Regions from separate parts of the Bounagaea algeriensis genome, predicted to be linked through region 2. Evidence: riboswitches for the same ligand, from Rfam matches in the RefSeq annotation. Region 2 holds a riboswitch; the other holds the start of a gene.

Region 1 (4,215 bases), 1.5 Mb from region 2:
GCCGAACAACCCGAACGAGAGCACGCGCAGCGCGCAGCCGGCGATGATCATCGGTCGGCAGCCCAACCGGTCGGCGGCCGTTCCGCCGAGCAGGAACATGCCCTGCTGGCTCAGGTTCCGCACACCGAGCACCACACCGACCAGAGCGGCGCCGTAGCCGAGGTCGTCGGTCATGTAGGAGGCCAGGAAGGGCAGCAGCATGTAGAAGCCCAGGGTGATCCCGAACTGGTTGACCACCAGCAGTCTCGCCGGCCACGAGAGCATCCGGAATCCGCTTGTTCTCACGAGTTCTCGTCCTCTCCGCACACGTCGCAGCGCTCGGCCGCCCCGTTCCTGCGGGGGCAGGGGTCGGTGACGGCCTCGTACCTGCTCCACTCCAGCGCCGCAGCGGCGGCCGGATCGTCCACATCGACCGGTTCCGCAGCACCGTTGCCGTGCAACCCGTTGCGACAGCAGAAATCGTCGTCGTAGATGGTGTCCCAGTACCGGTGCGGGCCGTCCGGGAAGACCGCCACGACCTCGTGGGCGCCGTCCTGGCGGGCGCACCAGGCGGCGACCGTGGCGGTGGCACCGGTGCTCCAGCCGCCGGTGACGAAGGCGTCCCCGGCCAGGCGGCGGCACGCCTCGACCGCCTGCGCAGCACCGACCCAGTGGACCTCGTCGAAGGCCTGGTAGTCGACCGCGGATGGGTGGATGCTGCTGCCCAGTCCCCGCATGATCCGGTGCCCGGCGGGCTGGCCGAACACGGTCGACGCGGGCGAGTCCACACCCACGATCCGTGCCTCGGGCCGGTGCTGGCGCAGCACCGGTGCGATGCCCCCGCTGTGCCCGCCGGTGCCGACGCTGCACACCACCGCGTCCACGTGGTCGAACTGGTCCACGAGTTCCAGTCCCAACTCCCGGTATCCGAGCGGGTTGTCCGGGTTGTTGTACTGGTCCGGCCAGTACGCGCCGGGCAGCGAGTCGAGCAGTTCGCTGACGCGCTCCCGCCGCGCCCGTTGCCAGCCACCCCGTGGATGGGGATGCCGCACGATCTCCACGCGCGCTCCGCGCGCCCGCAGCAGCGCGCGGGTCATCCCGTCGAGCTCGTCATCGGCGACGACGACCAGCGGATGCCCCAGGGCGGCGCAGACGTAGGCCAGCCCCACGGCCAGGGTTCCGCTGCTGGATTCCACGACCGGTGCTCCGGGCAGCAACTCGCCCCGGCGCCGCGCTCCGTCCAGCATGGACAATGCTGCTCTGGCCTTCATGCCGCCGGGTCCGAGGCCTTCCAGCTTCGCCCAGAACCCCGGGTGTTGCCGCGGGAGTGGTGTGTCCACCCGCACCGCGGGGGTGTTTCCGATCAGTTCCAGCAGCGAGAGGCACTTCGCACCGCCGGCCCGCTCACTTGCCCCGGTCAGTGTCACGGACGATCACCGCCGGCACTTCCGTAGAGGTGGATGTCGGTGGCGTCACCGGTGCACCAGAAGAAGGGGTAGGGCTCCGCCGAGAGGGCGTCGACGCGGGAACCGAGCAGCTCCCGCAGGACCGCGCTGCCGGTCTGGGCGAACATCGCCAGGGGAATGCCGCGTTCGCCGCACAGCTCGGAGATCTCGTCGAATGTGCCGTTGCCGAGAACCATCCCGGAGGCCACGACGGCATCCGCTCGTCCGATCGCTTCGGTGTGGCAGCGGATCACCGGCTCGTCCCACTCGGTCCGCCCGCCCTTGAGATCGCAAGCGACGTAGTCGACGCTCCGCTCGCGCAGGGCGGCCAGCAGCGAGTTCACCACTCCGATCACGGCGACGCACCCGCCCGCGGGCACGCGCACGAGTTCGGCGACGGCGCCGGCCCGCGCGGTCGACTTCTCCAGCGAGTCCCCCGCGGGCAACCGCACGGAACGGGCCTGCGGATGCCGGGCGTGCGGGTGCAGGTAGGCCAGGTAGGCGTCGAGCGCGGCCACCTGCACGGCCGGTTCGGCGTCCGACAGCAGGGCGTCGACACCGCACCCGACGACCTCCTGCACCTGCCGGTCCCCGAACGCACCGGGTTCCACGGCGCAGGAGCCCACGGCGTCGCCGACGCGGATGCTGAGCACCGTGTTGACGTAGCTGCTCCGCCTGTCGGAGTGCTGGGACCCTTGCACCGTCAGGAACGCCACGGAGCACGTGAGCGCGTGCGGGAGTTCGTCGTGGTCGCGCGCGAACCACCCGCTCCGCGCGCGTTCTGCCAGCAGCTGCAGTGAGGTGGCGCTGCGTTCGGCCGAGGCCGAAGCGGTCGAAAGCACAGTCGTCTCCGTACGATCCGCGAGAAGAGGGAATTGCCTGCGGGTCGGGGTCGTTCACACGACGTGTGAACCTGCCGCGGCAAGCGGGTCGCCGGGACGCTGCCGTCGAGCGGCGTGCGAGTCGTGGTGCACCTGCGTACCTCCTTCGGGGCTCCGCGACCCCGTTGCGAGTCGGCGCGGCGGCGTCAGTGTCCTGACTCGTGGATCCTCGTCGCCCTCCGGCCTTCCCACCGATCTTATCGGCAGTGGCCGTGGTTGGAGGGGAACTCCCCACTCACAGTGGCGGGACCGTGCCGGATTCGCACCGGCTTCCTGGACGCCGTCGCAGTAACGCGATCCAGAGGTACGCAGCCGCCCCGCCGGATGTCAAGTCGCGCTCGTCGAAGTCGCGTCGATCACACCGCAGCTTGTCATCGCAGCGGAACCCGGTGTGAGCAGCCGTTTTCCTCGGAGGCACTCGCTTTCAGCAACCTCTTCGCTGTTGCAATCATGTTGCATTACTCTCGTGCGCGGAGACCGGCCCCTGCGAGACCGTCCGAGGAGTCACGACATGCCCGAGAGCAACGGCCGAGCGATCGGCGACTACACCGTGCGGCGCGCACGCCCGGAGGACGTCGAGGGAGCGCGCACGCTCATGCTCGACACCTTCTACCACGTGCTCGGCCACGGTTACGTCGCCACGTGGCACGCCGACGTGATCGCTCTCGAGGAGACCTACTTCCACACACCCGGCCACGCCCTGTTCGTGGCAACCCTGGGCGACGAGGTGGTCGGCACCGCATCCGTGCGCTCGGACGGCCCGAAAAGCCCTCCGCACCCGCAGTGGATCGCCGCACGCTACGGAACCGGGGACACCGCGCAGATCTTCCGCACCTACGTCCGCCCCGAGCACCGCAGGAACGGACTCGCCCGCGCGCTCGTCGACCTCGCCCGCGAGTTCGTCGCCGATGTTCCCGAGTACAGCACGCTCTACCTGCACACGAACCCGGCTGTGGACGGGGCGGAGCCGTTCTGGCGCAGCCTGGCCACCGAAATCCACGACGGGCGGCACAACGGTGCGCACAGCCCGTGCATCCACTTCGAGATCCCCGTGCACACGGCGGTGTGATCCCCGGTTCCACCGGAGCGGCCGCGTGCGCCCGGGCGTTTCCCGCCGGGCGGCACCGGTGTGCGACCTTCACACGAACACACGAAGCATTCACCACTCAGCGAGGAAGGGCTTCCAGCGGATGGCGAGTGAACGCAGCTACGACGTGGTGCTTTTCGGCGCGACCGGGTTCGTCGGTGAGCTCACCGCGAAGTATCTCGCCGAGGTGGTGCCGCCGGGCTGCCGGTGGGCGCTCGCGGGACGCGACGAGGACAAGCTGGCCGCCGTGCGGCAGCGGCTCGGCGAGACCGATCCCAGCTTGCTGCACGCCGACAGCACCGACCAGGCCAGCCTGCACCGGCTCGCCGAGTCCACCCGGGTGGTGATCACCACCGTGGGGCCCTACCTGCACTACGGCGAGCCACTGGTCGCCGCGTGCGCCGCGGCGGGGACCGACTACGTCGACCTGACCGGCGAACCGGAGTTCGTCGACCGGATGTACCTGCGACACCACCAGGCAGCGCTGCGCACCGGCGCCCGGATCGTGCACGCCTGCGGGTTCGACTCGATCCCCTACGACCTGGGGGCGTATCACACCGTGCGGCAACTTCCCGCCGACAAGCCCGTCACCATCACCGGCCAGGTCCGGGTCAACTCGACCTTCTCCGGCGGCACCTACGCCTCGGCGCTGACCGCCTTCTCCCGACCGCGCCAGATGGCCGAGGCCGCCAAACACCGCCGCCGCACCGAGCCCCGCCCCGACCACCGGCGCATCCGCACTCCGCTCGGACCGCCGCGGCGGGACCGGGACAGCCGCACGTGGCTGGCACCGATGCCCACCCTCGACCCGCGGATCGTGGCG
Region 2 (4,215 bases):
TTCGGTGGGGACTGCTCCTCGGTCGGATCGCGCGCAGCCCATTGTCAAACGCAGCAGGTTAGGCTAACCTAATACATGTCCGCTTCGTGGTGGGAGCGGCAGTCAGTTCGGGAACTGGTCGATCCCCGGTCCCGGCGTTCGCGTCGGGGCCGGGGATCGGTCGTGTGCGGGGCCTGCGGCGGATCGCGGCGAGCGGGCCGGCCGTCCGCGGCGCGAGGGACGAGCGGGGCGAGGGACGAAACGGGGCCGGTCCCATGCAGGGACCGGCCCCGAGTACGACGGTGTGGCTTGTCGGAGCACTCACCGCCGGGATTTCGGACCGCCCGTGATCACTCGGGGGTCATCCGGAGGATCGTTCGGGGATCATTCGGGCAGCCGCAGGCCGTTGTGGCCGGCGCGCGCGTCGGCGAAGCGGCGGCCGACCTCCGGCCAGTTCACGACGTTCCACAGCTGCTTGACGTAGTCCGCCTTCACGTTCTTGTACTGCAGGTAGTAGGCGTGCTCCCAGATGTCGAACACGAGCAGCGGCGTCGTCGTGATCACCAGGTTCGAGTGGTGGTCCTTCAGCTGCTGGGTGATGAGCCGCTGGCCGACCGGGTCCCAGGCGAGCACGCCCCAGCCGTTGCCCTGGATGCTCGTGGAGACGGCCTCCATCTGGGCGCGGAACTGGTCGAAGGAGCCGAAGTGCTCGTCGATGGCGTCGGCGAGATCGCCGGTGGGCTTGTCCCCGCCGTCCGGGCTGAGGATCTTCCACCAGATCTTGTGCAGGGAGTGGCCTGCCAGGTTGAACGCGAGGGTCGTCTCCAGGCCGACGATGGAGGAGTAGTCCCCCTGCTCGCGTGCCTCCTGGATGCGCTCGATCGTGTCGTTGGCGCCCTTGACGTAGGTCGCGTGGTGCTTGCTGTGGTGCAGCTCGTTGATCTCGCCCGAGATCGCCGGCTCCAGTGCGGCGTAGTCGTAGTCCAGATCCGGCAGGACGTACTGCGGCATGGAGTCCTCCAATCCACTGTCGCCATCATGACTCTGTTGCAAAGAGATGGCAACTATATCCTCGCAAACGAGGTGTTGCTCTCATCCGGTGATCTCGAAGTCGGCGGGAAAATGCGTTCTGCGCTGGGGAAACGACGACCGGTGGGCGTTTTGCGGCACGTTGACCGGGGTCTTCGTCTCCGACAGGATCGGTGCGGTCCGCTCGGCGGGGGAAGTCCGGTGAGATCCCGGCGCTGACCCGCAACGGTGTGCCGTGCACGGCGCGGCGAGCCCGAACACCCGCCGGCGCGGACGGCTCCCACGACCGTCGCGGTCCGCGGTCGGAGCCCGGGCGAGGCGCATCGCGCCGCAGGCCGGGTTCGCCCGGGCCGCACCGCCGCCCTGGAAGGTACGATGCGCGCCCTGCTCGCCCTGCTGGCCGTCGGACTGCTGGCCACCGGCTGCAGCACCCCGACGGAGGACGTCGCCTCCCGCGAGGGCGAGCGCATCGACAACTGCGGGCGCACGGAGATCTTCGACGAGCCCCCGCAGCGCGTGCTCAGCCTCAACCAGCACGCCACGGAGATCCTGGTCGCCCTCGGGCTCGGCGACCGCATCGTGGGCACGGCCTTCCCGGACGACCGCGAGCCGCCGCCCCGCATCGCGGACGAATACGCCGAAATCCCCGTCGTCGCCCAGAAGTACCCCTCGGCCGAGCAAATCCTGCGGCTCGAACCGGATCTGGTGGTCGGTGGCTACGCCAGCGCCTTCGACGACACCGAGGGGCGCGGGCGCGACGCGCTGGAGGAACTCGGCATCCCCACGCTGCTGCTCAGCGAGTCCTGCGTGCAGCACCCGGCCGGGATGGACACGCTGCTCGACGACATCCGCATGTTCGGCCGGGTGCTCGACCTGCAGGACAGCGCCGCGCGGCTGGCCACCGACATCCGCGAACGGGTGCGGGCGGTGCAGCGCCGCGTCGCCGACGAGGACCCGGTCGACGTGTTCGTCTACGACTCGGGCGAGCAGGCACCCATGACGCTGGGCGGGCGAGGTGTCGGCAACGACGCGATCAACCGGGCCGGCGGGCGCAACGTCTTCGCCGACGTCCCACAGGCCTTCGGCGACGTCAGCTGGGAGCAGGTGGCCGCGCGCGAACCGGACGCGATCGTGCTGGTCGACTACCTCGGCCAGCCGGTCGAGGGCAAACGCTCCTACCTCGCCGGACACCCGCTGGCCGGGCACACCCCCGCGGTGCGCGCGGACCGGTTCAGCACCATCCCGCTGGTGGAACTCACCGAGGGCATCCGCTTCCCGGAGGCGGTGGAGCGGCTCGCAGCCGACCTGCACGGGGCGACATGATCCGCCGCGGCCGCACCACGATCGTCCACGCAGGACTCGTGCTCGCACTGCTCGCCGGTGCGGCACTGGCGGTTTCGCTCGGCTCGGTGCACCTGCCGCTGACGCAGGTGTGGCAGGTCCTCGCCGGGCCGTTCGTGCCCGGAATCGACTCGGACGCCTCGGCGGTGCGCGAGGCGATCGTGTGGAACTCCCGCCTGCCCCGGGTGGCCACCGGCGCCGTCGTCGGTGCCTCCCTCGCGCTCGCCGGCGGCATCGCGCAACTGGTCACCTCCAACCCCATGGCCGACCCGTACCTGCTGGGCATCTCCCAGGGCGGCGGGCTCGGCATCGCCCTGGTGACCGTGCTCGGCATCGGTGCGGGAACACTCGGCATGGCCACCCAGCCGGTGGCCGCGTTCCTCGGCGGGCTGGCCGCGCTGAGCGTGGTGCTCGTGGTGGCGGGCCGCTCCGGATCGGTGACCGCGCTCGTGCTCGGCGGGCTGGCCGCCGGTCAGGTGGCGGGCGCGCTGACTTCGCTGGTGCTGTACCTGTCGGCCACGGGCGATCAGGCCAAGCAGGTGATGTTCTGGTCCACCGGCGGGCTCGGCGCGGCCCGTTGGGAACTGCTCGGGCCCCCGGCCGCCGTGCTCGGCGTGGCGCTGTTCGCGTCGTTGCTGGCCGGGCGGTGGATGAACCTGCTGCACGCCGGGGACGACGGTGCGGCCGCGCTGGGGCTGAACGCGCGGCGGTTCCGGGTGCTGGCGCTGCTCGGGGTCTCCCTGCTCGGCGGGGCTTCGGTCGCGGTGGCCGGCGGGATCGCGTTCGTCGGGCTGCTCGTCCCGCACGCGGCGACGTTCCTGGTGGGCTCGGAAGCCCGCGCGATGCTGTCGGTTTCGGCGCTGCTGGGGGCGGTTTTCCTGGTGCTGGCCGATCTCGCCGCCCGGGTGCTGTTCGCGCCGGCGGAACTGCCCGTGGGCGTGCTGACCGCCTTGGTCGGCGGTCCGCTGTTCCTGCTGATGTTGCGCAGACACCGGAGGAGCCGATGAGCGTGCGCATGCGCGGCACCCGGGTGGACCTCGGTGGCCGCAGCGTCGTGTCCGATGTGGACCTCGATGTCGCGCCGGGGGAGGTGCTCGGGCTCGTCGGACCGAACGGCAGCGGCAAGACGAGCCTGCTGCGGACGCTGTACCGCGCGGTGCGACCCGCCTCCGGAACGGTCGAGGTCGACGGCCGGGACGTGAGCGCGGTGCCGCGGCGGGAACACGCGCGCGTGCTCGGCGCCACCACGCAGGAACCGCAGGAGCGGGCGGCGTTCTCGGTGCACGAGGTCGTCGCGCAGGGCAGGGTCCCGCACCTGGGGCTGCTGGAGCGGATGGGCGCGGCGGACCGCGGTCTCGTCGAGCAGGCGCTGCGCACCACCGAACTGTCCGCGCAGGCGCATCGGGACGTGCGCACGCTCTCCGGCGGTGAGCGGCAGCGCGTGGCCATCGCGCGGGCCCTGGCGCAGCGGCCCCGCGTGCTCGTGCTCGACGAGCCCACCAACCACCTCGACCTGCGGCACCAGTACGCGGTGCTCGAACTGCTGCGACGGCTGGCCGCCGCGGACATGGCGGTGCTGCTGACGTTGCACGACCTGCGGCAGGCGGTGGAGTTCTGCGACCGGCTCGTGGTGCTGTCCGAGGGGCGCGTCGCGGCCACCGGCAAGCCCGCGGACGTGCTGGACGAGTCGCTGCTCGCCGAGGTGTTCGGCGTGCGGGGGCGGGTGGAGCAGTTCAACGGCGCGCCGAGTCTGTGCGTGGACGGCGCCCTGCACCACCCGTGAGCCGCCCCGCGGTGCGGACATTTCTCGAGAAAAGTCGCGGACATTTCTCGAGAAATGTCCTCACCGCCGCGGCAGCGGCCAGG

What was found. Region 2 has a riboswitch for cobalamin ahead of ACVGV2_RS02425 (ABC transporter substrate-binding protein). Riboswitches for the same ligand answer to the same signal wherever they lie in the genome.
Region 1: linked by a shared signal. The riboswitch ahead of ACVGV2_RS09190 (Rossmann-like domain-containing protein) and the one ahead of ACVGV2_RS02425 (ABC transporter substrate-binding protein) in region 2 are both predicted to bind cobalamin.

Annotation. Positions count from the first base shown of each region.
Region 1 covers NZ_CM137102.1:2,036,407-2,040,621, reverse strand. The annotation lists gene ACVGV2_RS09200 (MFS transporter) at 1-285, opposite strand, end outside; gene ACVGV2_RS09195 (PLP-dependent cysteine synthase family protein) at 282-1,406, opposite strand; gene ACVGV2_RS09190 (Rossmann-like domain-containing protein) at 1,403-2,266, opposite strand; cobalamin riboswitch at 2,431-2,637, opposite strand; gene ACVGV2_RS09185 (GNAT family N-acetyltransferase) at 2,817-3,374, shown strand; gene ACVGV2_RS09180 (saccharopine dehydrogenase family protein) at 3,496-4,215, shown strand, end outside.
Region 2 covers NZ_CM137102.1:536,714-540,928, forward strand. The annotation lists gene ACVGV2_RS02420 (superoxide dismutase) at 364-990, opposite strand; cobalamin riboswitch at 1,163-1,291, shown strand; gene ACVGV2_RS02425 (ABC transporter substrate-binding protein) at 1,384-2,331, shown strand; gene ACVGV2_RS02430 (FecCD family ABC transporter permease) at 2,328-3,356, shown strand; gene ACVGV2_RS02435 (ABC transporter ATP-binding protein) at 3,353-4,132, shown strand; gene ACVGV2_RS02440 (glutamate--cysteine ligase) at 4,193-4,215, opposite strand, start outside.